Regions from separate parts of the Pseudomonas sp. PK-RTE-24 genome, predicted to be linked through region 1. Evidence: predicted binding sites of a transcription regulator. Region 1 holds the regulator's gene; each other region holds the start of a gene.
The links. The regulator FliA, encoded in region 1, starts transcription of late flagellar genes. The targets are predictions, from matches to a motif close to CTAAAGTTTNNNNNNNNNNNGCCGNTAA.

Region 2: the regulator FliA is predicted to act here: its motif matches at 4,337-4,364, upstream of ACV8MC_RS12920 (methyl-accepting chemotaxis protein).
Region 3: the regulator FliA is predicted to act here: its motif matches at 2,637-2,664, upstream of ACV8MC_RS20125 (methyl-accepting chemotaxis protein).
Region 4: the regulator FliA is predicted to act here: its motif matches at 4,944-4,971, upstream of flgM (flagellar biosynthesis anti-sigma factor FlgM).

The regions. Positions count from the first base shown of each region.
Region 1 covers NZ_CM133224.1:5,668,920-5,676,514, forward strand. The annotation lists gene ACV8MC_RS25490 (protein-glutamate methylesterase/protein-glutamine glutaminase) at 1-1,102, opposite strand, end outside; gene ACV8MC_RS25495 (chemotaxis protein CheA) at 1,152-3,437, opposite strand; gene ACV8MC_RS25500 (protein phosphatase CheZ) at 3,491-4,279, opposite strand; gene ACV8MC_RS25505 (chemotaxis response regulator CheY) at 4,298-4,669, opposite strand; gene fliA (RNA polymerase sigma factor FliA) at 4,837-5,577, opposite strand; gene fleN (flagellar synthesis regulator FleN) at 5,574-6,404, opposite strand; gene flhF (flagellar biosynthesis protein FlhF) at 6,521-7,595, opposite strand, start outside.
Region 2 covers NZ_CM133224.1:2,883,666-2,891,260, reverse strand. The annotation lists gene secA (preprotein translocase subunit SecA) at 1-1,935, opposite strand, end outside; gene ACV8MC_RS12930 (DUF721 domain-containing protein) at 2,245-2,700, shown strand; gene ACV8MC_RS12925 (helicase HerA-like domain-containing protein) at 2,834-4,321, opposite strand; gene ACV8MC_RS12920 (methyl-accepting chemotaxis protein) at 4,508-6,397, shown strand; gene ACV8MC_RS12915 (glycosyltransferase family 4 protein) at 6,614-7,595, shown strand, end outside.
Region 3 covers NZ_CM133224.1:4,482,259-4,489,853, reverse strand. The annotation lists gene ACV8MC_RS20135 (AAA family ATPase) at 1-83, opposite strand, end outside; gene pnuC (nicotinamide riboside transporter PnuC) at 80-643, opposite strand; gene ACV8MC_RS20125 (methyl-accepting chemotaxis protein) at 874-2,508, opposite strand; gene ACV8MC_RS20120 (undecaprenyl-diphosphate phosphatase) at 2,813-3,643, shown strand; gene ACV8MC_RS20115 (DUF1294 domain-containing protein) at 3,640-4,068, shown strand; gene ACV8MC_RS20110 (MmcQ/YjbR family DNA-binding protein) at 4,235-4,594, opposite strand; gene ACV8MC_RS20105 (LysR substrate-binding domain-containing protein) at 4,591-5,499, opposite strand; gene ACV8MC_RS20100 (FMN-dependent NADH-azoreductase) at 5,626-6,237, shown strand; gene ACV8MC_RS20095 (alpha/beta hydrolase family protein) at 6,405-7,442, shown strand; gene ACV8MC_RS20090 (MFS transporter) at 7,570-7,595, opposite strand, start outside.
Region 4 covers NZ_CM133224.1:3,069,859-3,077,453, forward strand. The annotation lists gene ACV8MC_RS13765 (sensor histidine kinase) at 1-148, shown strand, start outside; gene ACV8MC_RS13770 (glutamine synthetase family protein) at 456-1,697, shown strand; gene ACV8MC_RS13775 (MFS transporter) at 1,767-3,155, shown strand; gene ACV8MC_RS13780 (flagellar brake protein) at 3,229-3,975, opposite strand; gene ACV8MC_RS13785 (flagella synthesis protein FlgN) at 4,065-4,532, opposite strand; gene flgM (flagellar biosynthesis anti-sigma factor FlgM) at 4,581-4,907, opposite strand; gene flgA (flagellar basal body P-ring formation chaperone FlgA) at 5,070-5,831, opposite strand; gene ACV8MC_RS13800 (chemotaxis protein CheV) at 5,914-6,846, shown strand; gene cheR (protein-glutamate O-methyltransferase CheR) at 6,893-7,595, shown strand, end outside.

The sequences.
Region 1 (7,595 bases):
CATACACCGCGTCAGCAAGATCGGCTTTGACGATGGCCATCGGCATGCCGTAGATCACGCAGCTAGCTTCGTCCTGTGCCCACACCGAACTGCCGCCCTGCTTGAGCAGACGCGCGCCTTCGCGGCCGTCGGCGCCCATGCCGGTCAGCACCACTGCCAGAACTTTGTCGCCGTAAGACTTGGCTGCAGAACCGAAGGTAATGTCCACGCACGGCTTGTAATTCAGACGTTCGTCACCCGGCAAAATCTTCACCGCGCCACGGCCGTCGATCATCATCTGCTTGCCACCCGGCGCCAGCAGCGCCAGGCCCGGACGCAGGATGTCACCATCCTCGGCTTCCTTGACGCTGATGCGGCAGAGCTTGTCGAGACGCTCGGCAAACGCCTTGGTGAACGCCGCCGGCATGTGCTGGATCAGCACGATCGGCGCCGGGAAGTTCGCCGGCAACTGCGTCAGTACGCGTTGCAGCGCGACCGGGCCACCCGTCGAGGTGCCGATGGCAACCAGTTTGTAGGCTTTGCGTTTCGGAGCCGGCGACGAAGCGCTGGCAGCGGATGCACGGGCAGGCGCTGGCGCAGGCGCCGGACGTGCCGGGACAGGGCTGCTGTGGCTCGTGTGGCTGCCGTAGCTGGACGCTGGCGGAGCAGGCGTCGGCGCTGGCGCAGCGGCGGGAGCCGGCGCGCTGTAGGCACTGAAACGACGATTGCTGCGCGAGATGCTGTGGACTTTCTCGCACAGCAGTTGCTTGACCTTCTCGGGATTGCGCGAAATGTCTTCGAAATTCTTCGGCAGGAAATCCACCGCGCCGGCGTCCAGCGCATCGAGGGTTACCCGCGCGCCTTCGTGGGTCAGCGAGGAGAACATCAACACCGGGGTCGGGCAGCGCTGCATGATGTGCCGCACTGCCGTGATGCCGTCCATCATTGGCATCTCGTAGTCCATGGTGATCACGTCAGGCTTGAGGGCCATGGCCTGATCGATCGCCTCTTTACCGTTGGTGGCCGTGCCGACCACCTGGATGCTCGGATCCGCCGAAAGAATTTCCGAGACGCGGCGGCGGAAAAAACCCGAATCGTCCACCACCAGGACTTTGACTGCCATAAACACTCCATTAGGTGCAGCGGCGCGTCATCGCGCCGCCGCCCCGGATTCAAATACGCTTTGTGGCGTAACGCTTGAGCATGCTTGGAACATCGAGAATCAGCGCAATGCGGCCGTCACCGGTGATGGTGGCGCCGGACATGCCCGGAGTTCCCTGGAGCATTTTGCCCAATGGCTTGATGACCACTTCTTCCTGGCCGACCAGTTGATCGACGACGAAGCCGATGCGCTGAGTGCCCACCGAAAGAATCACCACATGGCCTTCGCGCTGCTCTTCGTGAGCGGCGGAGCTGACCAGCCAGCGCTTGAGGTAGAACAATGGCAGCGCCTTGTCGCGCACGATCACCACTTCCTGACCGTCGACGACGTTGGTGGTCGACAGGTCGAGGTGGAAGATTTCGTTGACGTTGACCAGCGGGAACGCAAACGCCTGATTGCCCAGCATGACCATCAGCGTCGGCATGATCGCCAGGGTCAGCGGCACCTTGATGACGATCTTCGAGCCTTGGCCCTTGGTCGAGTAGATGTTGATCGAACCGTTGAGCTGGGAAATCTTGGTCTTCACCACGTCCATGCCGACACCACGGCCGGACACGTCGGAGATCTCGGTCTTGGTCGAGAAACCCGGAGCGAAAATCAGGTTGTAGCACTCGGTATCGCTCAGGCGATCGGCGGCGTCCTTGTCCATCACACCGCGTTTTACCGCGATCGAACGCAGGACGTTCGGGTCCATGCCTTTGCCGTCGTCGGAGATCGACAGCAGGATATGGTCGCCTTCCTGCTCGGCCGCCAGCACCACGCGACCGCCACGGGCCTTGCCCGATGCTTCGCGTTCTTCCGGCGACTCGATGCCGTGGTCGACAGCGTTGCGCACCAAGTGGACCAGCGGGTCGGCCAGAGCCTCGACAAGGTTTTTGTCGAGGTCGGTTTCTTCGCCCACCAGTTCCAGGTTGATCTCTTTCTTGAGCTGACGTGCGAGGTCGCGAACCAGACGCGGGAAGCGCCCGAAGACCTTCTTGATCGGCTGCATCCGCGTTTTCATCACGGCGGTCTGCAGGTCAGCGGTGACCACGTCGAGGTTCGACACGGCCTTGGACATGGCTTCGTCGCCGCTGTTGAGGCCCAGACGCACCAGACGGTTACGCACCAGCACCAGCTCACCGACCATGTTCATGATCTCGTCGAGCCGCGCGGTGTCGACGCGCACGGTGGTTTCCGCTTCGCTGGCCGGTTTTTCTGCCGGTGCAGCGGCTGGCGCACGGGCCGGAGCCGGTGCAGCCGCGGCGGCCGGTTTCGGCGCCTCGGCTTTCGGTTCAGGCTTGGCGGCAGGTTTCGGCGCAGCAGCGGCAGCCGGAGCTTTCGCCGTTGGCGTGGCGACGCTCGACGCAGAGCCGGCAGTCGCAGCGCTGGCGTCAAACTTGCCTTTGCCGTGCAATTCGTCGAGCAGCGATTCGAATTCGTGATCGCTGATCAGGTCACTGCCGGCCGCAGCGGCTGCCGGTGCAGCAGGTGCTGACGGGGCGGAAGCGATGGCCGATTCCAGCGCGTCAACGGCGAAGTTGCCCTTGCCGTGCAACTGATCGAGCAAGGCTTCGAATTCGTCGTCGGTGATGTCCGAGCTGTCGCCCGCAGCAGGCGCGGCCGGAGCAGCCGGCGCTGCTGGTGCCGCCGGAGCGACCGCATCGACAGCAAACTGGCCTTTGCCATGCAGTTGATCGAGCAGCGATTCAAATTCGGCGTCGGTGATTTCATCGCTCGCCGCCGTGTCGGCAACCGACGCGGGCGCCACAGCAGCGGCCGGAGCCTCAGCCTGGGCCTTGACGGCGTTCAGCGAGTCCAGCAGTTGTTCGAATTCGTTATCGGTGATGTCGTCCGAGGAGTCGCTTTCAACGACCAGTTCTTCGATCATCTCGGCAACCGGCGAAGCCGGGGCTTCATCCGCCGATTGCGGTTCGGCCAGACGCGCCAGCGCGGCCAACAGTTCCGGCGTGGCAGCGGTGATCGGTGCACGCTCACGGACTTCGCTGAACATGCTGTTCACCGCGTCCAGTGCTTCGAGCACAACGTCCATCAGCTCTGCATCAACGCGACGCTCACCCTTGCGCAGGATGTCGAAAACGTTTTCGGCGATGTGACAGCACTCCACCAGCTCATTGAGCTGAAGGAAGCCGGCGCCCCCTTTTACAGTGTGGAAACCGCGAAAAATTGCATTGAGCAGATCTGCATCATCCGGGCGGCTTTCCAGCTCGACCAGTTGTTCGGACAGTTGCTCAAGAATCTCGCCGGCCTCAACCAGGAAATCCTGAAGGATCTCTTCATCGGCGCCGAAGCTCATTAATGGGGTGCTCCTACAGGTCTAAAAACCCAAAAAACCCGAATTCCGAAACTCTAGAATCCAAGGCTGGATAACAAATCGTCCACATCGTCCTGACCGGACACAACGTCTTCTCGTTTATCGGCATGAATCTGCGGACCTTCACCCTGCGAGAGATGTTTTTGTGGATCTTTTTCAGCAAGCATTGCGGCGCGGTCATGTTCGATGCCCGCAAAGCGGTCGACCTGACTGGCCATGAGCACGAGTTTGAGCAGATTGCTTTCGACTTCGGTGACCAGTTGGGTCACACGCTTGATCACTTGACCTGTGAGGTCCTGGTAATCCTGAGCCAGCAGGATGTCGTTGAGGTTGCTCGACACCGCACGGTTGTCCGTGCTGCTGCGTGACAGAAAACCGTCGACCCGGCGCGCCAGTTCACGGAACTCTTCAGCCCCGACCTCGCGACGCATGAAGCGGCCCCAATCGGCGCTCAACGTCTGCGCTTCATCAGCCAGACTGTTGACCACCGGGGTGGCGCTTTCCACCAGATCCATGGTGCGGTTGGCCGCGGCTTCCGTCAGCTTGACCACATAGCCCAGGCGTTCGGTGGCGTCGGTGATTTGCGACACTTCCTCGGCCTGCGGCATGTGCGGATCGATCTGGAAATTGACGATCGCACTGTGCAGTTCACGTGTGAGCTTGCCCACTTCCTGATACAGGCCGCGGTCACGGGTCTGATTGAGCTCATGGATCAGTTGCACCGCGTCGCCGAACTTGCCTTTTTCAAGGCTCTCGACCAGTTCGACCGCGTGTTTTTTCAGGGTCGATTCGAAATCGCCCTGTGATGATTCGTTATGCTCCATAGCTCCCCCGCGCATTCATCAGCCGATGCGTTCGAAAATCTTCTCGATTTTGTCTTTCAACGCTTGAGCCGTGAAAGGTTTGACTACGTAACCGTTCACACCGGCCTGAGCGGCCTCGATGATCTGCTCGCGCTTGGCTTCAGCAGTCACCATCAACACCGGGAGGTGCTTGAGTTTTTCATCGGCGCGCACGTGACGCAGCAGGTCGATACCGGTCATGCCCGGCATGTTCCAGTCCGTTACCAGAAAGTCGATGCTGCCGCTGTTGAGCACCGGAATGGCAGTGGTGCCATCGTCGGCCTCGACGGTGTTGGTGAACCCAAGATCGCGCAGCAGGTTCTTGATGATCCGCCGCATCGTTGAGAAGTCATCAACGATGAGGATTTTCATGTCTTTGTTCAATTCGACCTCCAAGCAGTCTTAAACGCGCCCAGCACCTGGACGCGCCACTTCAATCAATCGGCGCAGCACTTAAAGTTTGTCTGGAGCACAACGGATCGAGACCGGCGCCGTTCATCACCGCACCAGCCTCGTTTCGCAGTGTCCCCACACTGCCTTCAGCGCGCTCGCCACTCCCCCAAACGCCCCCGCAGACGGGCCGCGCACTGGCTGTGTAACTGGCTGACCCGCGATTCACTGACGCCAAGGACTTCACCGATCTCCTTGAGGTTCAGCTCTTCGTCGTAGTACAGCGCCAACACCAGTCGCTCACGCTCCGGCAAATTGGCAATCGCGTCCGCCAGCGCCGCCTGAAAGCGTTCATCTTCCAGATCGCGTGACGGCTCCATATGAGCACTGGCGCCATCCTCGTGCAGCCCTTCGTGTTCGCCGTCCTGCAACAGGTCGTCGAAACTGAACAGGCGACTGCCCAAGGTGTCATTCAGAATCCCGTAGTAATCGTCGAGACTCAATTGGAGTTCGGCCGCAACCTCGTGATCTTTAGCGTCACGGCCGGTTTTAGCTTCAATCGAGCGAATCGCGTCGCTGACCATCCTGGTATTACGGTGAACCGAGCGTGGCGCCCAATCCCCTTTGCGCACTTCATCGAGCATCGCGCCGCGGATTCGAATGCCCGCGTACGTTTCGAAACTGGCGCCTTTGCTGGCGTCGTATTTGGTCGAGACTTCCAGCAAACCGATCATCCCGGCCTGGATCAGGTCTTCGACCTGCACGCTGGCCGGCAGGCGCGCCAGCAAGTGATAGGCAATGCGCTTGACCAGTGGCGCGTAACGCTCGATCAATTCGTATTGCGCGTCACGCGCCGACTTTTTGTAAAGATTCATGCCACTGGCGGTCATATCACAGGCCCTGCGGTTTGCTGCACGAGACGCTCGACGAAAAATTCCAGATGCCCGCGCGGGTTGGCGGGCAGCGGCCAGGTATCGACCTTCTGGGCGATGGCTTTGAAGGCCAGTGCGCACTTGGAACGGGGAAAGGCTTCGTAGACGGCGCGCTGCTTCTGCACTGCCTTGCGCACGCTTTCGTCGTATGGCACGGCGCCGACGTATTGTAGGGCGACGTCGAGGAAGCGATCCGTGACCTTGGTCAACTTGGCGAACAGGTTGCGCCCTTCTTGCGGGCTCTGCGCCATGTTGGCCAGCACGCGGAAGCGGTTCATGCCGTAGTCGCGGTTGAGCAACTTGATCAGCGCGTAAGCGTCGGTGATCGAAGTCGGCTCGTCGCAGACCACCAGCAACACCTCTTGCGCGGCACGAACGAAACTGACTACCGAGTCACCAATACCCGCAGCGGTGTCGATCACCAGCACGTCGAGATTGTCGCCGATGTCGCTGAACGCCTGGATCAGGCCGGCATGTTGCGCCGGGCTCAGGTGCACCATGCTCTGCGTGCCGGAGGCCGCCGGCACGATGCGAATCCCGCCCGGGCCTTGCAACAGCACGTCGCGCAGTTCGCAACGGCCTTCGATAACGTCGGCCAGTGTGCGCTTGGGTGTCAGCCCCAGCAGAACGTCGACGTTCGCCAGGCCCAGGTCGGCGTCCAGCAGCATGACCCGACGGCCAAGCTCTGCCAGCGCCAGCGACAAGTTCACTGACACGTTAGTCTTGCCGACGCCACCTTTGCCGCCGGTCACCGCGATCACCTGTACGGGATGCATGCTGCCCATGTTATTTCTTTACCTTGTCTTGCATAGACGGAGGCCACATTACTGGCTGCGCGTTCCTGATCGGAACAATGCGTGGCAGACCATCGATGTAGGTACAAAAACTGTTCATGATTACCTCAGCCAACCTGCTTGGTCGGGCTGTGATAGATATCAGCGAACATGTCAGCCATGGCTTCTTCGCTGGGTTCTTCCTGCATTTGCACGCTGACGGCGCGGCTGACCAGTTGATGACGGCGCGGCAGATGCAGATCATCTGGAATCCGTGGGCCATCGGTCAGATACGCGACCGGCAATTCATGACTGATCGCCAGGCTCAACACTTCGCCGAGACTGGCCGTTTCATCCAGTTTAGTCAGGATGCAGCCGGCCAGCCCGCAACGCTTGTAACTGTGATAAGCGGCGGTTAGAACCTGTTTCTGGCTGGTGGTTGCCAGGACCAGATAATTTTTTGAGCGAATGCCACGCCCGGCCAGGCTCTCAAGCTGCATGCGCAACGCCGGATCACTGGCTTGCAGGCCGGCAGTATCGATCAAAACCACGCGTTTGCGTAGCAGTGGATCCAATGCCTGCACCAGCGACTGACCCGGATCGACGTGCGTTACCGGCACGTTGAGGATGCGCCCGAGGGTTTTCAATTGTTCCTGAGCGCCGATGCGGAAGCTGTCCATGCTTACCAGTGCAACGTTCTGCGCGCCGTACTTGAGCACATAACGCGCGGCGAGCTTGGCCAGCGTGGTGGTCTTGCCCATGCCGGCGGGGCCGACCATGGCAATCACACCGCCCTCTTCCAGCGGCTCGACTTCCGGCACGGCAATCATCCGCGCCAGGTGGGCCAACAGCATGCGCCAGGCCTGACGGGGTTCTTCGATATCGGTGATCATCGCCAACAGATCGCGCGACAGCGGGCCGGACAGGCCGATGCGCTGCAGACGGCGATACAGATTGGCCTGGGCCGGACGGCTGCCTTGCAGCTGATTCCAGGCCAGGGTGCCGAGCTGCACTTCCATCAGCTCGCGCAAGCTGTTCAATTCAAAACGCATCGAATCCAGTGCACGCGGATCGACACCCGCCGAGGCCTGCGCAGGCGCTGCGGCCGGGCGCGGCGGGGCAGCGTAGGTTGGCTCGCTCAGCGGCTCGGCAGCGGTCAGCGGCAGGCCTGCGGTCAACGGCAGCCCGGCGAACAACTGCTGA
Region 2 (7,595 bases), 2.8 Mb from region 1:
CAGTTGCTTACGGATGTCGAAGTTGCGGCCTTCAACCTTGCGCTGCGCCTTCTCGATCGCGTTGGTCACCATACGGTGCTCGATCGCTTCGCCCGGCTGCATGCCCAGGGCTTTCATGAAGTTCTTCACGCGGTCGGAGGCGAAGATGCGCATCAGGCTGTCTTCCAGCGACAGGTAGAAGCGGCTCGAACCGGCATCGCCCTGACGACCGGCACGGCCACGCAGCTGGTTGTCGATACGGCGCGATTCGTGACGCTCGGAAGCAATTACCTGCAAGCCGCCGGACTCCAGCACTTGCTGGTGACGCTTCTGCCAGTCGGCCTTGATCTGCGCGATCTGCTCAGGAGTCGGGTTCTCCAGCGAAGCGACTTCCACTTCCCAGTTGCCGCCCAACAGGATGTCGGTACCACGACCGGCCATGTTGGTGGCGATGGTCAGCGCACCCGGACGACCGGCCTGAGCGATGATTTCAGCTTCTTTTTCGTGGAACTTGGCGTTGAGAACCTTGTGTTCGATGCCTTCTTTGACGAGCAATTCGGACATGTGCTCAGACGTCTCGATGGTCGCGGTACCCACCAGCACCGGACGACCGGCGGCCATGCTTTCCTTGATGTCCGCGACGATCGCCGCGTATTTCTCTTCGGCGGTGAGGAACACCAGGTCGTTGTAGTCTTTACGCGCCAACGGTTTGTTCGGCGGAATGACCATGACTTCCAGACCATAGATCTGGTGGAATTCGAACGCTTCGGTGTCGGCGGTACCGGTCATGCCGGACAGCTTGGTGTACAGACGGAAGTAGTTCTGGAAAGTGGTCGAGGCGAGGGTCTGGCTCTCGGCCTGAATGTTCAGACCTTCCTTGGCTTCGATGGCCTGGTGCAGGCCTTCGGACAGACGACGACCCGGCATGGTACGACCGGTGTGTTCGTCGACCAGTACGACCTGACCGTCCTGCACGATGTATTCAATGTTGCGATTGAACAGCTTGTGCGCACGCAGACCGGCGTAGACGTGGGTCAGCAGGCCAAGGTTGTGCGCCGAGTACAGGCTCTCGCCTTCGGCCAGCAGGCCGACGCGGGTGAGCATTTCTTCGATGAACTGGTGACCGGCTTCGTTGAGTTCGACCTGACGGGTCTTTTCGTCAACGGTGTAGTGACCGGCCTTGGTGACCTGGCCTTCGACTTCCTCGACATGCAGTTCCAGCTGCGGGATCAGTTTGTTGATCTCCATGTACAGCTTGGAGCTGTCCTCGGCCTGACCGGAAATGATCAGCGGAGTACGCGCTTCGTCGATGAGGATGGAGTCGACTTCGTCGATCACGGCAAAGTTGAGTTCGCGCTGGAATTTTTCATCCATGCTGAACGCCATGTTGTCGCGCAGGTAGTCGAAACCGAATTCGTTGTTGGTGCCGTAGGTGATGTCGGCGGCGTAGGCGGCACGCTTTTCTTCCGGCGGCTGGAACGGCGTCACGACGCCGACAGTCAGGCCGAGGAATTCATACAGCGGACGCATCCAGTTGGCGTCACGGCGGGCCAGGTAGTCGTTCACGGTCACAACGTGCACGCCCTTGCCGGACAGTGCGTTGAGGTAAACACCCAGGGTGGCCACGAGGGTCTTGCCCTCACCGGTGCGCATTTCGGCAATCTTGCCTTCGTGCAGAGTCATGCCGCCGACGAGTTGCACGTCGAAGTGGCGCATGCCCATCACACGCTTGCCGGCCTCGCGGGCTACGGCGAAGGCTTCAGGCAACAGCTTGTCGAGGGTTTCCCCTTTGGCGATACGGGCCTTGAACTCGGCGGTCTTGGCGCGCAATTGATCGTCCGAAAGGGCCACCATTTGCTCTTCGAAGGCATTGACGAGCTGCACCGTCTTGAGCATGCGTTTGACTTCACGCTCGTTCTTGCTTCCAAAAAGTTTCTTTAACAAAGGCGCAAACATATCGGCAGGATCTTCCACACTAAAGGGATGGAGGGCGGCCCCGTGAGTCGCCCGTGCAGCCCTCATGGCCGCATGCGAACGAGCATTCTACCCGGAAACGGTGGTGAGGAAAGTGGCGATGTTCCACGATGCTGGCACTGCGCTTTGACGGGGCTCACTTAAAATAGGGGCGTTTTGCTCAACTTCAACCCGTCGGGGGAAAGAAGTCAGGCGTTGATTTAATGAGCAAATCAGGGACAAAAGCAATGGCCCAGAGGTTCCGCAGCTTTCTGCTACCATGGCGCCTCTGTGACTTTCAGGTGTTCGATCATGGCGTTTCGCCCTCTTACGGCCAGAGCACCCGCCGTTCTGCTACGCGAAGCCAAACCGCTCAAAGCCATCCTCGGCCATGCCCAGCGCCTGGAGCATTTGCAGCGCCTGCTCGAAAGCCAGTTGCAGCCGGCCGCCCGCGAGCATTGCCGGGTGGCCAAATGGCGCGAAGGCGAGCTGTCGCTGGTGGTCACTGACGGTCACTGGGCGACGCGCCTGCGCTATCAGCAGAAACGCCTGCAACGGCAACTGCAACTGTTCGAAGAGTTCGCCAACCTGACGCGGATCAAATTCAGCGTACGCCCGCCGATCGTGCAGCATCGGGCGGTTGGGCACACCATGGATCTGTCGAGCAGTGCGGCAGAGACGATTCAGTCGACGGCCGACGGGATCAGCGATCCGGGATTGCGCGCGGCGCTGGAGCGGCTGGCGGCGCATGCCAAAAGCAAAACCTGACCGTGCACACCATTGCCATGTGGGAGCGAGCCTGCTCGCGAAGAGGCCATGTCAGACGACATTGATGTTGAATGACACAGCGCTTTCGCCAGCAGGCTCGCTCCCACTGTATTGATCTCCGATTCTCCTCAATTCAGCGGCGCTTGCTGCCGCCCAATAAAGAGCCCATCAACCCGCGCACCAACTGCTTGCCGAGATTATTGGCCGCCTGGCGCATCGCCGATTTCAGCGCCTGCCCTGCCGCCGTGCCGAGGAATTCGCCAGCGCGGTCAGCCAGGCTTGGCTCTGCGGCCGCTGGTTTGCCCGCTGGTGTTTCAGCCTCGGGCGCCAGCCCTTTGCGTCCCATCAGGATTTCATAGGCCGACTCGCGATCGATCGGCTTGTCATAACGGCCCTTGAACGGCGAGCCGGCGATCAGCACGGTGCGCTCGGTTTCAGTCAGCGGGCCGATCCGCGATTGCGGCGGCGCCACCAACACACGCTGGACCATTTCCGGCGTGCCCTTCTCGGTCAAGGTGCCCACCAACGCCTCGCCAATCCCCAGTTCAGTCAGTACCGACAGACTGTCGAACGCCGGATTCGGCCGAAAGCCATCCGCCACGGCGCGCAGGGATTTCTGCTCTTTGGCGGTGAACGCACGCAGACCGTGTTGAATACGCAAGCCCAACTGCGCCAGCACGTCATCCGGCAGATCCGCCGGCGACTGGGTGACGAAATACACGCCAACGCCTTTGGAACGAATCAAACGCACCACTTGCTCGAGCCGTTCTTGCAGAGCTTTGGGCGTGTCGCCGAACAGCAAGTGCGCCTCGTCGAAAAACAGCGCCAGCAGCGGCTTGTCGGCGTCGCCGCGCTCGGGCAGTTGCTCGAACAACTCGGCCAGCAGCCACAGCAGGAACGTTGCGTAAACCTTCGGCGCCTCGTGCACCAGCCGACTGGCATCGAGCAGATGGATACGTCCACGGCCATCGGCGCCCGGTTGCAGAATGTCTTCGAGTTGCAGCGCCGGCTCGCCGAACAGGGCTTCGGCGCCCTGCTGTTCCAGCGTCGCCAACCGGCGCAGCAGCGCCTGGCTGGAACCGGTGGTCATCAGCGCGGCGTCTTCGCCGAGCAACTGTGGATTGTCCTTGAGGTGATTGAGCAGCGCTTTCAGATCCTTGAGATCCAGCAGCAACAGCCCTTCGCGATCCGCCACCTTGAAGGCCGCGTAAAGCGCCGACTGCTGACTGTCGGTCAGCTCGAGCAGGCTGCCGATCAGTAGCGGACCCATTTCGCTCAGCGTGGTGCGCAGCGGATGTCCGGATTCGCCGTGGATGTCCCACAGCGTCACGGGATAAGCCTGCGGCGTGTGACCGAGCCAGGGCATGCCGGCGATGCGCTCGGCCACTTTGCCCTGCGGGTTGCCGGCAGCACCGAGGCCGCACAGGTCGCCCTTGATGTCGGCAGCGAACACTGCCACACCGGCGTCGCTGAACGCTTCGGCCAGGCGCTGCAACGTCACGGTTTTACCGGTGCCGGTGGCGCCGGCGATCAGGCCGTGGCGGTTGGCCAGGCGCATGGCCTGAGCGATGGGTTGCGCGGCCGGATCAGCGCCGATAACGAGTTGCGAGGAGTCAGGCATTTTCTCACCCAATGGTTAATCTTTGATGACACATGGCCGATACATAAATTGGACAGACCCGCCAGAAAACCGGGTCGGACATTTCCCTAAGGAGAGCCGGAAATATCAATTTTTCAACCTTGCCCATAGTGCGCGTCTCTATCAAAGCACGCCCAGGACATTAAGACCTTAGCGGAACCCCAAGCCATGAACAAAAACCTGCGCTTCAGCCATAAGATTTTGCTTGCCGCCGCTCTCATCGTCATTGCCGCTTTTGCCTCGTTCACGTTGTACAACGACTGGCTGCAGCGCAATGCGATCCGCGATGATCTGAACAACTACCTCAATGAAATGGGCGAGGTCACCGCCGGCAACATCCAGACCTGGCTCAGCGGGCGCATTCTGCTGATCGAGAACGCCGCGCAGAACATCGCCATCAACCCGGAACCTGCCACCGTCGCCAGCCTGCTGGAACAGAAAAGCCTGACCTCGACGTTCATGGCCACCTACCTGGGCGATGCCACTGGCCACTTCACCATCCGCCCGGACGTGAAGATGCCGGACGGTTTCGATCCGCGCGTACGCCCTTGGTATAAAGGTGCCGAAAGCAGCAGCACCTCGACCCTGACCGAACCCTACATCGATGCGGCCACCGGCCAGTTGATCATTTCCATCGCCACCGCGTCGAAAAAGGCCGGGCAGAGCGTCGGCGTGGTCGGCGGCGACCTCAGCCTGCAATCGCTGATCGACACCCTCGCCGCGCGGGATTTCGACGGCATGGGCTATGCGTTTCTGATCAGCGCTGACGGCAAGATCCTCGTCCACCCGGACAAGGCTTTGGTGATGAAATCGCTGAAAGAAGCCTATCCGCAGGACACTCCGCGCATCAGCAGCGATTTCAGCGAAGTGAGCGTCGACGGCAAAACCCGCATCGTCACCTTCGCTCCGATCAAAGGCCTGCCGTCGGTGAACTGGTACATCGGTCTGTCGATCGATAAAGACCAGGCCTACGCGATGCTCAGCGAATTCCGCACCTCAGCGGTAATCGCAACCATCATTGCCGTGGTAATCATCATTGCCCTGCTCGGCATGCTCATCCGCCTGCTGATCCAGCCGCTGCACGTGATGACCCGCGCCATGGAAGACATCGCCGACGGCGAAGGCGACCTGACCAAACGCCTGAACATCATCAATAACGATGAATTCGGCATCCTCGGCACCGCGTTCAACCGCTTCGTCGAGCGCATTCACGGCTCGATCCGCGAAGTGTCCTCGGCCACCGGCCAGGTCAACGAGGTCGCCCTGCGCGTGGTCGCTGCGTCGAACTCGTCGATGTACAACTCCGACCAGCAAGCTTCGCGCACCAGCAGCGTTGCTGCCGCGATCAATCAGCTCGGCGCCGCCGCCCAGGAAATCGCCCGCAACGCCGCGCAAGCGTCGAATCAGGCCAGCGATGCCAGGGGTCTGGCCGAAGATGGCCAGCAAGTGGTGGAGCGCAGCATCAAAGCGATGAACCAGCTGTCGAGCATGCTCAGCGCGTCGAGCACCAACATCGAGTCGCTGAACAGCAAGACCGTCAACATCGGCCAGATTCTCGAAGTGATCACCAGCATTTCCCAGCAGACCAACCTGTTGGCGCTGAACGCGGCGATCGAAGCGGCGCGCGCCGGTGAGGCCGGTCGTGGTTTTGCCGTGGTGGCCGACGAAGTGCGCAACCTCGCGCACCGCACTCAGGAATCGGCCCAACAGGTGCAGACCATGATCGAGGAGCTGCAAGTCGGCGCCCGGGAATCGGTGAGCACCATGAGCGACAGCCAGCGCCACAGCCAGGACAGCGTCGAGATCGCCAACCTCGCCGGCGAACGCCTGAACAGCGTGACCTTGCGCATTGGCGAGATTGACGGGATGAACCAGTCGGTGGCGACGGCGACCGAGGAACAAACCGCTGTGGTCGAGTCGATCAATGTCGATATCACCGAGATCAACACGCTGAACCAGGAAGGCGTGGAGAACCTGCAAGCGACGTTGCGCGCTTGTTCGGATCTGGAGCAGCAGGCTTCGCGTCTCAAACAGTTGGTTGGCAGCTTCAGGATTTAAGCTGCGACGACTGGCCGCTTCGCGAGCAGGCTCGCTCCCACAGGGAAAATGCATTCCATTGTGGGAGCGAGCCTGCTCGCGAATATCTACCTTTCAACAAAACCCGAGTGACACCCCACCGCGCAATCCCGACCGAACATCTATTCTGGATAAAGGTCAATCAAGGGAGAACAACACAGCGGAGGGTTGCTCACCGTGCATATCGCCGACATCACCATGTTCTACGCCCCGGCCAGCGGTGGCGTGCGGACTTATCTGGATGCCAAACACCGTCGCCTTGGCGAGCGCAACGCCATTCGCCACAGCCTGCTGATCCCCGGCGCGCGACTGGGTGAACATGACGGCATTTATACGGTTCCAGCGCCCGCCCTGCCCTTTGGCAAAGGCTATCGCTTCCCGCTGCGGCTGGCGCCATGGCGAAACGTCCTGCAGGATCTGCAGCCGGATCTGATCGAAGTCGGCGATCCCTACCTCACCGCATGGGCAGCGCTGGATGCGCGGCGGCAGCTGGACGTTCCGGTGATCGGCTTTTATCACTCGGATCTGCCGCTGCTGGCGGGCAATCGCATGGGCCATTGGGTCACACCGAATGTCGAAGCCTATGTCACCCGTCTCTACGGCAATTTCGACCGCGTTCTCGCGCCGAGCCAGGTCATGGCCGACAAGCTCATCGGGCTTGGTGTACGCAATGTCCATGTGCAACCGCTGGGCGTGGATCTGCACACTTTCCATCCCGACGTCCGCGACCCTGGCCTGCGGGCCGAGCTGGGCATTGCCGAAGACACGCGCCTGCTGATCTTTGCCGGGCGCGGTTCCAAGGAGAAAAACCTGCCGGTGCTGCTCAAGTGCATGCAGCGCCTTGGTCCGCGTTATCACTTGTTGTTGGTCGGCTCGTCGATGCCTGCGGCGGTGCCGGACAACGTCAGCGTTATCGACGAATTCTGCCCGGCGCTGAAAGTCGCGCGGCTGATGGCCAGCGCCGATGCGCTGCTGCATGCCGGCGACCAGGAAACCTTCGGACTGGTCATCCTCGAAGCCATGGCCTGCGGCATTCCCGTGGTGGCGGTGGCGGCCGGGGCGTTTGAAGAGATCGTCAACGATTCCTGCGGCCTGCTCTGTGCACCGAATAATCCGCAGGCCATGGCCAATGCCGTGCGCGAGCTGTTCAGTCGCGGCTGCGCCCGCCTCGGTCAACAGG
Region 3 (7,595 bases), 1.2 Mb from region 1:
ACGCCGCCGAAACGCTGCTCCAACCCTGCCGCCAGCCAACTCTTGCCGGTGGATTCCGGGCCGGTGAGAACAACGACTTTCATGCGCGCAACGCCGGATCGGCACGCCATTCCCGCCAGCCTTGCACGGCGAGCAGGGTAAACAGCGCGTACAGGGCGGCGGTCAGGTACAGGCCTTTGTAGATGAACAGGCCGACAAAGATCACATCGAGGACGAACCACAGCGCCCAGCATTGCAGACGTTTTTGCGCCATCCACAGTTGCGCGACCAGACTGAAACCGGTGAGCGCGGCATCGAGCCACGGCTGTGCGGCGTCGGTCCAGTGCGCCATCGCCGCGCCCAGCGACAGGCTGCCGATCGCCCCAACGCCGAGGCCGAGCACCATCGAGCGTGCATCGAGGCGGGTAACCTGTCGACCGTCATGCATCGTCCCGGCGCGGGTCCACTGCCACCAGCCGTAGATCTGCAGCGCGGCGTAGATCACTTGCAGCAACATGTCCGAATACAGCTTCACCTCAAAGAAGATCCAGCTGTAGAGCAACACCATGACCAGCCCGATCGGCCAGCACCACGGATTCTGCTTGACCGTCAGCCACACGGCGATGACACCGAGGGCAGCGGCAAACAGTTCAAGCCCGGACATGAGTGATCCTTGGGGGAGTTGAGAAGGGGGCGGATTGTACTGCATTAGTCAGGTCAAAAGCCCCTCACCCTAACCCTCTCCCGGAGGGAGAGGGAACTGACCGCGTTGTTTGGTCGTGGTACGCCGACCTGGAATATCGCGTCGAACGCAGATCATGAAAAGCGCAGTGATCTGCTCCCTCTCCTCGGGGAGAGGGCTGGGGTGAGGGGTGGGCTCACCTCGGTGACCGGTCAGACCCGGAACTGGCGCAGCAACCCGTTGAGCTGTTCGCTCAGTTGCCCAAGCCGCAGGCTGGCTGCACTGGACTGCTCAGCCGCCAACGCGGTGCTATGGGAAAGCCCGGCCGCCTGGGTGACGTTCTGGTTGATGTCCTCAACCACTTGCGCCTGTTGCAGCGTAGCGCTGGCAATCGACGCATTGAGACCGTTGAGATTACGTAATGCCTGGCCAATCGCATTAAGGCTCGCCCCGGCCAGTCCCGCCTGTTCGATGGTCAATTGCGAGGCCTTGCTGCTGTCGCCGATCACCTTCACCGCAGCCTCCGAATGATTCTGCAAACGCTCGATCATCGACTGAATCTCCGCCGTCGATTTCTGCGTACGCTGGGCCAGCAAGCGCACCTCATCGGCGACTACGGCGAACCCGCGACCCTGTTCTCCCGCGCGCGCCGCTTCAATCGCCGCGTTCAAGGCCAGCAGGTTGGTCTGTTCGGCAATCGAACGAATCACCTCCAGCACGCTGCCAATCTGCGTACTCTCCGCCGCCAGGGTGCGGATTACTTCCACCGCCTGATCGATCGTGCCCGAGAGCTTGTCGATCTGTTGCAGGCTGCCGTCAATATTGATCTGCCCCTGTTGCGCCTGCGCTTCGGCATCGCGCATTTCTGCGGCGGCGTGTTCGGCGTTTTTCGCCACGTCCTGCACGCCGTAGGTGACTTCGTTGATCGCTGTGGCCACCAGTTCCATCTGCTGCGACTGCTGCTGGCTGCGCTGCTGCGCCTGCGAGGCATCGTTACCCAGCTCGCTGGAAGACTGGCCCAAAGCGCTGGCCGAGACCTGCAGATCACCAATCACTCGGCGCAGCTTGGCCGTGAATGCATTGAAATGATGGGCCAGTTCGGTGACTTCATCCTTGCCATGGGTATCGAGGCTGCGGGTCAGGTCGCTTTCGCCACTGGCGATGTTGGCCATCGCATTCACGGTTTCCTGCAATGGACGGACGATGCTGCGTGCGATCAGAATCACCAGCAGCGCCATGATCAGCGCAATCGCCAGACCGATGGCCGACGCCTTGATCATCTGCCCTTGGAATTCGGCTTGCACATCGTCGACGTACACGCCGGAGCCGATCACCCAGCCCCACGGCTCAAACAGCTTCACATAAGAAGTCTTGGCAACGGGATCAGTCGCTCCCGGCTTCGGCCAGCGATAATTGACCATGCCCGCGCCTTTGGCCTTGGCGATGGCGACCATTTCGTTGAACACGGCAAAGCCGTCCGGGTCGCGGATCGCCGAGAGGTTCTGGCCTTCAAGTTTGGGGTTGGTCGGGTGCATGACCATCACGGGCGTGAGGTCGTTGATCCAGAAGTAGTCGCTCTGGTCGTAGCGCAGGCCACGGATCGCGGTCAGCGCCTGCTTTTGCGCCGCGTCCCTGGTCAGGGTGCCAGCGGTCTCAAGACCTTGGTAATAGGTGAGCAGGCCACTGGCGGTCTGCACCACGTGCTGGGTTTTCTGCGCCTTGGCGTGGTAGAGGTCGTCATGGATCTGCTTGAGCATCAACACGCCCAAGGTCAGCAACATGACCACCGCCACGATCAAAATGAGCCACAAGCGTCGGCTGATCGACACACTGCGCAAGCTGTTCATAACGCTGTCACTCCGGGTTCTTGTTCTTGTAATAAACGATCGCCAGCATCCAGCCACCGCTGTGGGCTCGCGATTGCGCGACTTGAGCCGCCTAACGCGGGGAGCGCTATTAAGGCTTGTCTGTTAGGATTTCGGCCCCGCGCGCGAAAACCTGAATCCGGTTTTGATATTTCACGGAATTTTTACCGTTTCGTGTGGATCCTGTGCGCGCGCAATCGCTACAGCTTTTACCGGCTACGCTGGACGCAGTGAACGAAAAAATACTATCGGGGCATGCCCGCGTGCATCGCTCTTTGGGGGATTGATGGATCTTTGGACCGCCTTGCAGGCACTGATTCTAGGAGTTGTAGAAGGGCTGACGGAGTTTTTGCCCATTTCGAGTACCGGACACCAGATCATCGTCGCCGACTTGCTGAACTTCGGCGGCGAGCGGGCCATGGCGTTCAACATCATCATTCAGCTCGGCGCGATCCTCGCGGTGGTCTGGGAATTTCGCCGCAAGATCCTCGACGTGGTGATCGGCCTGCCGACCCAGCCGAGCGCACGGCGTTTCACCGCCAACCTGCTGATCGCCTTCCTGCCGGCCGTAGTGCTCGGCGTGATTTTTGCCGATCTGATCCACGAATATCTGTTCAACCCGATCACCGTGGCGGCAGCGCTGGTCATCGGCGGGATCATCATGTTGTGGGCCGAACAGCGCCAGCATGAAGTCCACGCCGAAACCGTCGACGAGATTCGCTGGACCGACGCGCTGAAAATCGGCTTCGCGCAATGCCTGGCGATGATTCCCGGAACCTCGCGTTCCGGCTCGACGATCATTGGCGGCCTGCTGTTCGGCCTTTCGCGCAAGACGGCCACCGAGTTCTCGTTCTTCCTCGCCATGCCAACCATGGTCGGTGCGGCGGTGTATTCCGGTTACAAATATCGCGACCTGTTCGTGCCGGCGGATTTCCCGGTGTTCGCCATTGGTTTTGTCACGGCGTTCATCTTCGCCATGATCGCTGTGCGCGGCCTGCTCAAGTTCATTGGCAGCCACAGCTACGCAGCCTTTGCCTGGTACCGGATTGCGTTCGGCCTGTTCATTCTGGCCACCTGGCAGTTCGGCTGGGTGGACTGGTCGGCGGCCAAGGCATGAATGATTCGCGCTCGCGCCGCCCTGAGGGACGACCTTCAGGCGGGCGCCTTCAGCATCTGAAGTTGAAGCTTGGGGTGCTGCTGATCGTCTGCGCGCTGCCGCTGTTCGGCTCGCTGTCGATGTGGTTCAGCGGCATCTCGCGGGTGCCGTTGGCGGCGTACGGGATTGTCAGTGTGCTGGCGTTCTTTCTGTACTGGGCCGACAAACGCAAAGCCCGCGCCGATGCCTGGCGCACCCCGGAAAATATCCTGCATGCGGTCGAACTGGCGGGCGGCTGGCCGGGAGCGTTGATTGCGCAGCAGGTGTTTCGGCACAAAACGCGCAAGGTGTCGTTTCAGATTCTGTTCTGGGCGATCGTGTTGCTGCATCAGGTGTTCTGGATTGACCAGATTTTCCTCGGTTCCAACCTGTTGTCTTTGATCTAAAGAACACACTTACCCCTGTAGGAGCTGCCGAAGGCTGCGATCTTTTGGGACGCAGAGCGTCCCCGGCTGCATTCCCACGCAGAGCGTGGGAACGATCAATCCTCGCTGATGAGTCGCCTGACAAACCGCCTTCGCGAGCAGGCTCGCTCCCACAGGATTTGCGTGCTTACAAAAGCAGGCCGATTTGGGTTTTCTTAGGCAACTTGCCCACCACCAGTTGATGCGATCGCTGCAACAAACCCTGTAATTCCTCGGCACCCAGCGGGTAGGGCGGGTGCATGATGATCCACTGCGCCCGCGCCAGATACGGCGCCGGATGAATCCCCGGGCGGTCGCAATGGCCGAGAAACAGATCCTTGTCGACCTTGAACGCCAGCGAATCCCCACGTAATCCCTGCAAGGCAAACATCTTGTTGCCGGCAATCGAGAACACCCGCACGCCGCCCCATTTGTAATCTTCCCGCGCGCCGGGCAGGGCAAGACAAAACTCGGCAACTTCGGCTTCGCTCATTCTTCCTTGTTTCATAGAAATCTGTCCCCGCAGGCATTGAACGATTCGACCAGGTGATCGATCCATGCGCGCACCGCCGGCATTACCCCGCGCCGGTGCGGATAGACCGCTTGCAGCCAGCCGCCAGGCAATGACCATTGCGGCAGCACTTGCACCAGTGTGCCGTTACGCAATTCGGTTTCGCAGAACATCATCGGCAGCACGGTAAAGCCCTGACCGGCGAGCACGCAGGCCTTGCGCACCACGAAGTCATCAATGCCCAGCCGCGCTTCCATGCTCAGATCGACGCTCTTGCCTTGCTGATCGAGCAGACGCACATGAACCATGCGGTCGGCTTCCAGCGCGCCGAGTACCGGCAGGTTTTTCAGGTCCTGCGGATGAGTGATCGTCTTGCCTTGCATGAACGCCGGGCTGGCGATCACCACCGCCTGAGCCTGACGCAAGCGCCGGGTGACCAGCAAAGGATCTTCATCACCGTGATCGCGCACACGCAAGGCGACATCGATGCCTTCGGTGACCAGATCGACCCGGCGGTTGAGCAGGACGACCTCCAGCTGCACCTGAGGAAACTTGCCGAGAAAGTCGCTGATCACCGTCGGCAGCATTTCATGGGCCAGACCGGTCGGGCACGACACCCGCAAGCGTCCGCGAGGCTCGCTGGACATGCTCGCCACCGCCTCGTCAGCCATTTCCGCTTCCAGCAGCATCGCCTGACAGTGGCGCAAGTAGCGTTCGCCCACGGCTGTTAGGCTCAGTTGGCGGGTAGTGCGTTGCAGCAGACGTGCACCGAGGCGCTCTTCCAGCTCGGCAATTCTTCTCGAAAGCCGTGACTTGGGAATACCGAGCAAACGCCCGGCGGCGGCAAAACCGCCGGCTTCGACCACTTTGGCGAAATAGTAGAGATCGTTGAGGTCCTGCATGCGCGTTTCCAGTCGTTCTATCAATGGGACGAACTATCGCATTGTCGGCGACTAATCAGCTATTGGTTTGTTGCGTAGGATTGTCTCCATTCCGTCGCCGCCGGCGATTCTTTCAGGAGAACCCACATGAAACTGTTGCACATCGATTCGAGCATTCTCGGCGACAACTCGGCTTCCCGTCAGTTGAGCCGTCAAGTCGTCGACGCCTGGCAAGCCGCCGAGCCGAGCGCCGTGGTTACCTACCGCGACCTGGCCGCCGATGCGATCAGCCACTTCTCGTCGACCACGCTGGTTGCCGCCGGCACCACCGCCGAACTGCGCGACGCTGCGCAACAGCACGAAGCCGAGCTGAGCGCTTCGACCCTGGCCGAATTCATCGCTGCCGACGCCGTGGTGATTGCCGCGCCGATGTACAACTTCACCGTTCCAACCCAGCTCAAAGCGTGGATCGACCGCGTCGCCGTCGCCGGCCAGACGTTCCGCTACACCGAAGCCGGCCCTGAAGGCCTGTGCGGCGGCAAGAAAGTGGTGATTGTGTCGACCTCTGGTGGCATCCATGCCGGTCAGGCCAGCGGCATCGCTCACGAAGAGTATCTGAAGCTGGTACTGGGCTTCCTCGGCATCACCGATATCGAAATCGTCCGCGCTGAAGGTCTGGCCTATGGCGAAGAAGTGCGCAACAACGCCATGAGCGCTGCGCAAGCGAAGATCAGCGAGCAACTGTTCGCCGCCGCGTAAGGCTTGCGTAAAGAACAGCGTCTGTTCAGGCAATCCCCAAAAAACTCTGTATTCTGATTCCGCAAGGGCTGATTACGGAGTTTTTTGTTTCTGGCTGTTACATAATCTGGCCCGGGTTATGCAGTTTCAGCACATCCGACGATGTGGTCCGACAGGGTGGGGCATTCATGAGGCATCTTTGTGCAATGTTGCTGATTTGCCTGCTGGGCAGCCTGAATTCAGTGCAGGCCGCGCCGGGGCGGCACCCTGTCTGGAGCGTCGGTTATCACGAGATGACCTTTCTCGACCCGCTCGATCTGCAACCGATGCGCGCCATCGCTTTTTACCCGTCCAGTGACCGTGAGCATATGAGTTTGCTTGAGGGCTATTCGGTCGAGGCTGGAGAAGACACCAAAGTTGCCATCGGCCGCTTTCCCATGTTGATGCTCTCCCATGGTAATACCGGCACGCCGCTGGCCTTGCATGATCTGGCCACTTCGCTGGCGCGCAAGGGGTTTGTCGTGGTGGCGGTGATTCATCCCGGCGACAACTGGCGCGACCATAGCCGACTTGGCACTTTGAGCAATCTCTACGGGCGGCCAATCCAGATTTCCCAAGCGATCACCGCGACGCTCGCAGACAACATGCTGGCGCCGTTCGTCAATGCTGATCAGGTTGGTGTGATCGGTTATTCGGCTGGAGGCGAGACCGCGTTGATTCTTTCCGGGGCGCAACCGGATCTGGATCGTCTGCGCCGCTATTGCCAGGAACGCCCGGACGATCACGATGCCTGTAACACCCAGGGTGAACTGATTGTTGATCGCGATGACTTGCAGCCAGTGGCCGATCCACGGGTTCACGCGTTATTGCTGATGGCACCGCTGAGCCTGAAGTTCGGCCGCCACACCCTTGCCGATGTGCACGTACCGGTGCTGCTCTACAGCGGCGACGGCGACAAACTGGTGGCCTTCGATAAAAACGCCGCCGCCCTGGCGCGCAAACTGCCCACCGCGCCGGACTTCAAACTGCTCGCCGGAGCAGGGCACTTCGTGTTCATGGCGCCGTGCACCGAAGAGCAGATCCGCGCCATGCCGGCGTTGTGTACCGATGCCGACGGGGTGGATCGCGAGGATATACACCGCAACCTGATCTCCGAGGCCGGACGGTTTTTTGCCCAGACACTGGGTAAATCGAGCAGGGCGGGGATGCAGACGGCGGATCAATAACTCAAACACCGCATTCCCCTGTGGGAGCGAGCCTGCTCGCGAAAGCGGTGAGTCAGCCAGCGCATCTTTCTCTGACACGACGCCTTCGCGAGCAGGCTCGCTCCCACGGAGATTGAATTGTCTGTTTTCAGGGAAGTGCACGACGCTTGAGCA
Region 4 (7,595 bases), 2.6 Mb from region 1:
CAATCACAGCAGCGGCAGCACCGGGCTGGGTCTGTATTTCGCCAATCGCATCGCGGCGCTGCATCAGCGCAACGGCGTGGAAGGGCGCACCGAAATCAGCAATGGCGGGCCGTTGGGCGGTGGGGTGTTCAGCCTCTACTTGCCCTGAGGTCTGGTGTAGGAGCTGCCGAAGGCTGCGATCTTTTGATTTTGAAAAGCAAGATCAAAAGATCGCAGCCTCGTTGCACTCGTCAGCTCCTACGGCTCCTGCACAAGATCGGGATTTTTGTGGGCGCTGCTTGATATTCCGAACAGCCGCAGCCTATTTTGTCCGGGTCGCCGTTCGCGGCTCGCACAACAACAAGGATTGCGTCATGACAACCGATGGCCAGGGTTCACTCGCGCAGCGATTGACCGGCATTGATGAGATTGAATGTGTCACCCCGGATCTGAACGGTGTGCCACGGGGCAAGGTGATGACCGCCGAGGGTTTCCTCGAAGGGCGGCGTTTGCAGTTGGCGCGGGGTGTGCTGCTGCAATGCATCATGGGCGGCTATCCGCCGGCGCGGTTCTACGGCAGCGATGACGGCGATCTGGCGCTGGTCGCCGATCCTGCGCAGATTCACCGTTTGCCCTGGAGCGACGAGCCGCGTGCCATGGCGATTTGCGACGCCGACGAACTGAGCGGGGGGAGCTCAAGTCTCTCGACCCGTGGCCAGCTCAAAGCGGTCATCGCCCGTTACGCCGCGCACGGTCTGGCGCCGGTGGTGGCGACCGAACTGGAATTTTTTGTCTTCGCACCGAACACCGATCCGACTCAGCCGTTCCGTCCGCCGGTGGGCCTCGACGGCCGTCGCGAGGATGGCCAGTCGGCGTTCAGCGTCAGTTCCAACAACGGCCTGCGGCCGTTCTTCAGCGAAGTATATAAATGCATGGCCGCCCTCGGCCTGCCGCGCGACACGTTCATGCATGAAATGGGCGTCAGCCAGTTCGAGATCAATCTGCTGCACGGCGATCCGCTGCTGCTGGCCGATCAGACGTTCCTGTTCAAGCATCTGCTCAAGGAGGTCGCGCTCAAGCATGGCCTGAGCGTGGTGTGCATGGCCAAACCGCTGGCGCACACGCCGGGCAGTTCGATGCATATTCACCAGAGCATCGTTGAGATCGGCAGCGGCAAGAATGTCTTCACTGACTCGAACGGCGAGCCGACGTCGATGTTCCGCCACTTCATCGGCGGGCAACAGGCAGGCCTCGCCGATTTCACCGCACTGTTTGCGCCCAACGTGAATTCCTATCAGCGCCTGTGTCATCCGTACGCGTCGCCGAACAATGCCTGCTGGTCCCATGACAATCGCGCCGCCGGCTTGCGTATTCCCGCCAGCTCGCCGGCCGCACGTCGGGTCGAAAACCGCTTGCCGGGCGCCGACGCCAATCCTTATCTGGCGATCGCCGCCAGTCTGGCCGCGGGTTTGCACGGCATCGAACAGGAGCTGGAGCCGAGCGCAGCGATCCAGGGCGAATTCGCCGTGCCGGATAATCTGGCCTTGCCGTGTACCTTGCACGCCGCGCTTGAGCGTCTGAAACGTAGCCAGTTGGCGAGGGAACTGTTCGGGTCGGAGTTCATCGAAGGCTACATCGCTTCGAAGACCATGGAGTTGACCAGCTTCTTTGATGAAATCACTCCCTGGGAGCGCCGTGTACTGGCCGCCCAGGCCTGACGTATCGCTGCTGCCGGGCTGTCGATCTGACCGCCCGGTATTTACTGCAAGGAGCCGCTCGGAACGCCGATGCGCCAAATCTGGAAATCCTTTCGAGCGCTGTATTTCGCCTCGCTGATGATGTTGATCGGCTCAGGCCTTCTTTCTACTTATCTGGCTTTGCGTCTGGCCGCCGACAATGTCGACGGGCTGTGGGTCGGTGCGCTGATGGCGGCCAACTATTTCGGTCTGGTGCTGGGCGGCAAGATCGGCCATCGCCTGATCGCCCGGGTCGGGCATATCCGTGCCTACTCGGCGTGTGCCGGGATCGTCGGCGCGGCGGTGCTCGGTCATGGTCTGGTGGACTGGCTGCCGGCGTGGCTGGTGCTGCGGACGATCGTCGGTCTGGGCATGATGTGTCAGTACATGGTCATCGAGAGCTGGCTCAACGAGCAGGCCGATGCCGATCAGCGTGGCCTGGTGTTCAGCGGTTACATGATCGCCTCTTATCTGGGCCTGGTGCTGGGCCAGCTGATTCTGGTCATGCATCCCGGCCTCGGGCTGGAACTGCTGATGCTGGTGGCGCTGTGCTTTGCCCTGTGCCTGGTGCCCGTGACGCTGACTCGACGGATTCACCCGGCGCCTCTGCACCCCGCGCCGATGGAGCCGCGCTTCTTTATCAAACGTGTGCCGCAATCGCTGAGCACGGTGCTCGGCGCCGGTTTGATCATCGGTTCGTTCTACGGTCTGGCGCCGCTGTACGCCTCGCAACAGGGGCTGACGACCGAGCAGGTCGGTCTGTTCATGGGTAGCTGCATTTTTGCCGGCTTGCTGGTGCAGTGGCCGTTGGGCTGGTTGTCCGACCGTTATGACCGCGCATTGCTGATTCGCTGCTTTGCCGGGTTTCTGGCGGTGGCGGCGTTGCCGTTGGCGATCATGCCGCAGGTGCCGCTGGAGGTGCTGTTCGTCGTCGGCTTCTTCTGTTCGCTGGTGCAATTCTGCCTGTATCCGCTGGCGGTGGCGTTTTCCAACGACCACGTCGAAGGCGATCGCCGCGTGTCGCTGACCGCCATGCTGCTGGTGACTTATGGTGTTGGTGCGAGCATCGGGCCGCTGCTGGCGGGTGTGCTGATGAAGTTTCTCGGCAGTCAGAGCCTGTATGCGTTCTTCAGTTTCTTCGCGTTGGTGCTGGTCTGGCGGATTCGTCCGAAAGCAGTGACCAACCTGCACCAGGTCGACGACGCACCGCTGCATCACGTGGCAATGCCGGACAGCATGTCGAGCTCGCCGCTGGTGGCGGCGCTTGACCCGCGTGTCGATGAGCAGGTGGTGCAGGAGCAGATGGTCCAGGACCCGGCGCCGGTCACTCCTGAGCCTGAGCCTGAGCCCGAAGCGCAGCCGGAAGCAGTCGTTGAAACCGAACTGGACAGCGGCAATGACGACAAGCCTGCGCCGGATATCAGTGGTGGCAGGCCCTGAGCCGAAGATAAACACCGGCGCATAAAAAAGGGCAGTCCCGCACAGGACTGCCCTTTTTATTGGTCGCTGCGACTCAGAGATCGTCTTTGTCGAAACGCCGTGCTTCACGCTGCAACTGGTAAACGAAACGCTCGACGTTGCGCGCAGCCTGGCCACTGATGTTGTGGAAGCGCAGACCGGCGAAGGTGATGTTGAGTTTTTCTTCGAAGTGCAGGTAGCGCAGCTCGACCGATGTTGGCTGATTGCCGAACAGCGGCGGGGCGATCAGGCGGTCGTAGACCTGGCCCAGTTGCAGGCGGTCAGTGATGTCGCCTTCGAAGCGGAATTTGCAGCCGGTGGCGGAGATGTCCAGCAGCTTGCCGTGCAGAGGAACCTTGAGCTTTTCGCCGCCCAGTTCAACGCTGACCAGGTCGGTGAGTTTCAACGCAGCGCGGAAGGCGTTGCGGCGCTGGTGGTAGACCACTTCGCTCGGCAGGTCGCCGGTGTAGAAACGGTCGCCGTCGGATTCTTCGATGTTCAGTGTGCCGTTGCATTCCCAGGCGATGCGCACGCCGTCATGAAAGCCTTCGACCTTGAACGGCTCGCCCGCTTGCAGGAAGCGCTCGCCATCGCGCGGGATCATTTCGTCCAGGGCGATCGTCGCGGTTTCGCGGTCGACCTTGATCAGGTAACTCTGAAAGCGCTGGCTGCGTTCATGGAAGGTGATGATCAGCGGATCGTGGCTGTCTTGCAGCTGGCGCAGGTTGCTGGAGATTTCCAGTGGCGTGGTGAGCACCTTCGGAGGCTGCGGAGCATCATCCGCGCTTAGGGTGTTGGACACGGTTCTTCAATCTCCAGACAAAATAAGACGACTGGCCAGTATTTTGCCAGCATGTTGCGCAGGTGGATAGTGCAGGGTCAGCGAATGGCTCATGCCTGGCTGAGCGTTCGCGGCTTGACCGGTTTGGCAAAGGTGCCGCTGGCGTCGTACAACGCTGGCGGCTCACCGCCGGTGAGGATCTTCAGCTGATTGGCCGTGGTCGCCTGCTGGATCTGGATCGACTGGCCATTCTTGACGTTGGCAGCCTGGCACTGGGCGATCAGCGCGGTCAGGGCGTCGCCCTGGGTCAGCAACTGTTCGCCAATGCTCGAGTGACTGGCCAGTTGCTCAAGACCTGTGCGATCGGTCGGCAGGTTGAGGCTGGCGAGGATTTCGCTGCGCTTGCGGCCATGCTGCTCGAGCAGAATGATCAACGCTTGCTTGGTCGCCAGAATTTCTTCCAGCAACGGCATGTCGCGACCATGCAAAGCGAGGGATTCGGTTTGCAATAACTCCAGCAATTGTTGCGCTGGAGCAAAGTCGTCGTTGATCAGTTGCAATAAGTTAGTGTCGTGCATGGCTGGCCTTGGGGTTTAAGCGTCCAAAAGCCTGGCGCCGGCAAAAGCCTAGCGCTGGGCTTCGAAGTTGAGCAGTTTGCTGGCTACACGGTTGCTGTCGACTTTATAGCTGCCATCGGCAATCGCGGCTTTCAACTCGGCCACACGGGCTTTGTCGACAGCAGGCTGATCGCGCAGCTTGTCAGTGACCTTCTGCAACTGTTGAGCCTCATTGCTGAGGTGTACCGACTCCCCGCTTTTGGCGACATTGGCCTGTTCGGCCTGGGTATTCAGCGGCGCGGAGGGGCTGTTTTCAGCGCTTTCCTTGGCGTTGCTGGTACGTGTGCTGCCGGTTAGTGACGAGGAACTGTTCAATCGGTTGAAATCGATAACCATGATAAAAAACCTCTGGGAATTTGGACGCTTGCCATGTTTTCGGCTATCCCCTGAAAAACTTTAGGCCCAATCAACCATAAGCTTGCATGCGCCGTTGCGAGACCTGCTGCGGCACAGTTTAGGGAAGCGACGGGATCGGCGCCAGTTTTCTCCACGAGGCTTTTACATGGCCACTTCGACCTGTCCCGGCGCAATCACCTGCGCCTTGATAACTCTCTGAGAATTAAGGTTTTTTACTCGAATCTGTTCTTTCATCCCGCCATTGGAGAGCGCTTCCCCCGGCATGCGTACGGCAAGGGTGCCGCTGCGCGCAGTGATCACCACCTGATCACCCTTGCGGACCACTTCGGCCTGTTCCAGATGCACCAGGGTGATGACCTGATCGGCGACCGTTGGTCGGGTAAGTTTCTGCCCGATCGCTTCGTCGACAGAGGTCAGGAAACCCTGGTTGATCGTGCTGACGTCGCGCTCGCGCAAGGTCACGTCCTGCGGCTCGATAATGCCGGCGCGTTTCAGCGGACGAGTGGTCGTCACGATATCGCGAAACAGGCGGACTTGAGCGGGTACGAACACCGTCCAGGGCGAGCTGCCTTCGCAGCGAACCTTCACCGTGACGCGGCCCAGCGGGCGTGCCGGGCTCTCCAGAGTCGCTGTCAATTCCTTGTCGCACATGGGCATGCGCATGCGCGGGTCGAGCTGATTGACTTCGATTTCGTAGCGGCCTTCGGTTTGACTGGAAGCCAAATAGTCTTCTACGGTGAATTCAAGAAAGCCCTGAGTCACGCCGATAAGCATATCAGGCAAGGTAACCGCATCTGCATGGGCAGGACTGCCAGCAAGCAAGCAGCAAACGGCGGACACCGCGCAAAGCCCTTTGCGAAGGGAAGATGTCAGGCGTCGGGAAAATGTCGTTTGAGCGTTCATACGAGTTAAAAAGCAAGCGCCGTGCCGTTTAGCAATGAATGTGCGTCGCAACAACACTTGGCGTTGATGTAGGAGTCTGGGCATGGCTGGTGTAATGGATTCGGTGAACCAGCGCACGCAACTGGTAGGGCAGAATCGCCTCGAGCTGCTGTTGTTCCGTCTCGACGGGCCGCAGCTCTACGGGATCAACGTGTTCAAGGTACGGGAAGTGTTGCAATGCCCGTCCCTGACGTTGATGCCCAAATCCAGTCCTGTCGTGTGCGGGGTAGCGAATATACGGGGAGCGACCATTCCGATCCTGGATCTGGCAATGGCAACGGGCTCCGGTGCGTTGAAAGACAAGAACAGTCCGTTCGTGATCATCACGGAGTACAACACCAAGACCCAGGGTTTCCTGGTCCGCTCGGTGGAGCGCATCGTCAACATGAACTGGGAAGAGATCCATCCGCCACCCAAGGGTACCGGTCGCGATCACTACCTGACCGCTGTGACTCGGGTCGACAACCAGTTGGTCGAAATCATCGACGTCGAGAAGGTGCTGGCCGAAGTGGCGCCGACGCCGGAAGCGATTTCGGTGGGCGTGGTCGATGTCGAGACGCAGACCAAGGCGTTGTCGCTGCGGGTGCTGACGGTCGATGACTCGTCGGTGGCGCGCAAGCAGGTCACCCGTTGTCTGCAGACCATCGGTGTCGAAGTGGTGGCGCTGAACGACGGCAAGCAGGCGCTGGATTACCTGCGCAAGCTGGTCGACGAGGGCAAGAAGCCGGAAGAAGAGTTCCTGATGATGATTTCCGACATCGAGATGCCGGAGATGGACGGGTACACCCTGACGGCGGAAATCCGCGGCGACGCACGCATGCAAAAGCTCCATATCATCCTGCATACTTCGTTGTCGGGGGTATTCAATCAGGCGATGGTGAAGAAAGTCGGTGCTGATGACTTTCTGGCCAAATTCCGTCCTGATGACCTCGCATCCCGGGTAGTCGACCGGATCAAAGCAGCAGATATCAGCTAGGGACCTTCTGTCCCTGGCGGTCAACACGATTTAAGAGGCGGCATCATTGTCTACGGGTAATTTGGATTTCGAACAGTTCCGGGTCTTCCTGGAAAAAGCCTGTGGCATTCTGCTCGGTGAAAACAAGCAGTATCTGGTCTCGAGCCGTCTCAACAAACTGATGGAGCAGCAAGGCATCAAGTCCCTGGGTGAGCTGGTACAGCGCATCCAGACCCAGCCGCGCAGCGGTTTGCGCGAGCAGGTGGTCGATGCCATGACGACCAACGAAACCCTGTGGTTTCGCGACACCTATCCGTTTGAAGTCTTGAAGAACAAGGTACTGCCGGAAGCGATCAAGGCCAGCCCCAACCAGCGTCTGCGGATCTGGTCGGCGGCCTGCTCGTCGGGACAGGAACCGTACTCGCTGTCGATGTCGATCGACGAGTTCGAGCGCAGCAACCTGGGTCAGTTGAAGATGGGTGTGCAGATCGTTGCCACCGATCTGTCGGGCCTGATGCTCAACAACTGCAAAACCGGCGAGTACGACAGCCTGGCCATCGGTCGCGGTCTGTCGCCGGAACGCCTGCAACGCTACTTCGACCCGAAAGGGCCGGGGCGCTGGGTGGTCAAGGCGCCGATCAAGAGCCGGGTGGAATTCCGCTCGTTCAACCTGCTCGACAGCTACGCGGCGCTGGGCAAGTTCGACATCGTGTTCTGCCGCAACGTACTGATCTACTTCTCTGCCGAAGTGAAGAAGGACATCCTGTTGC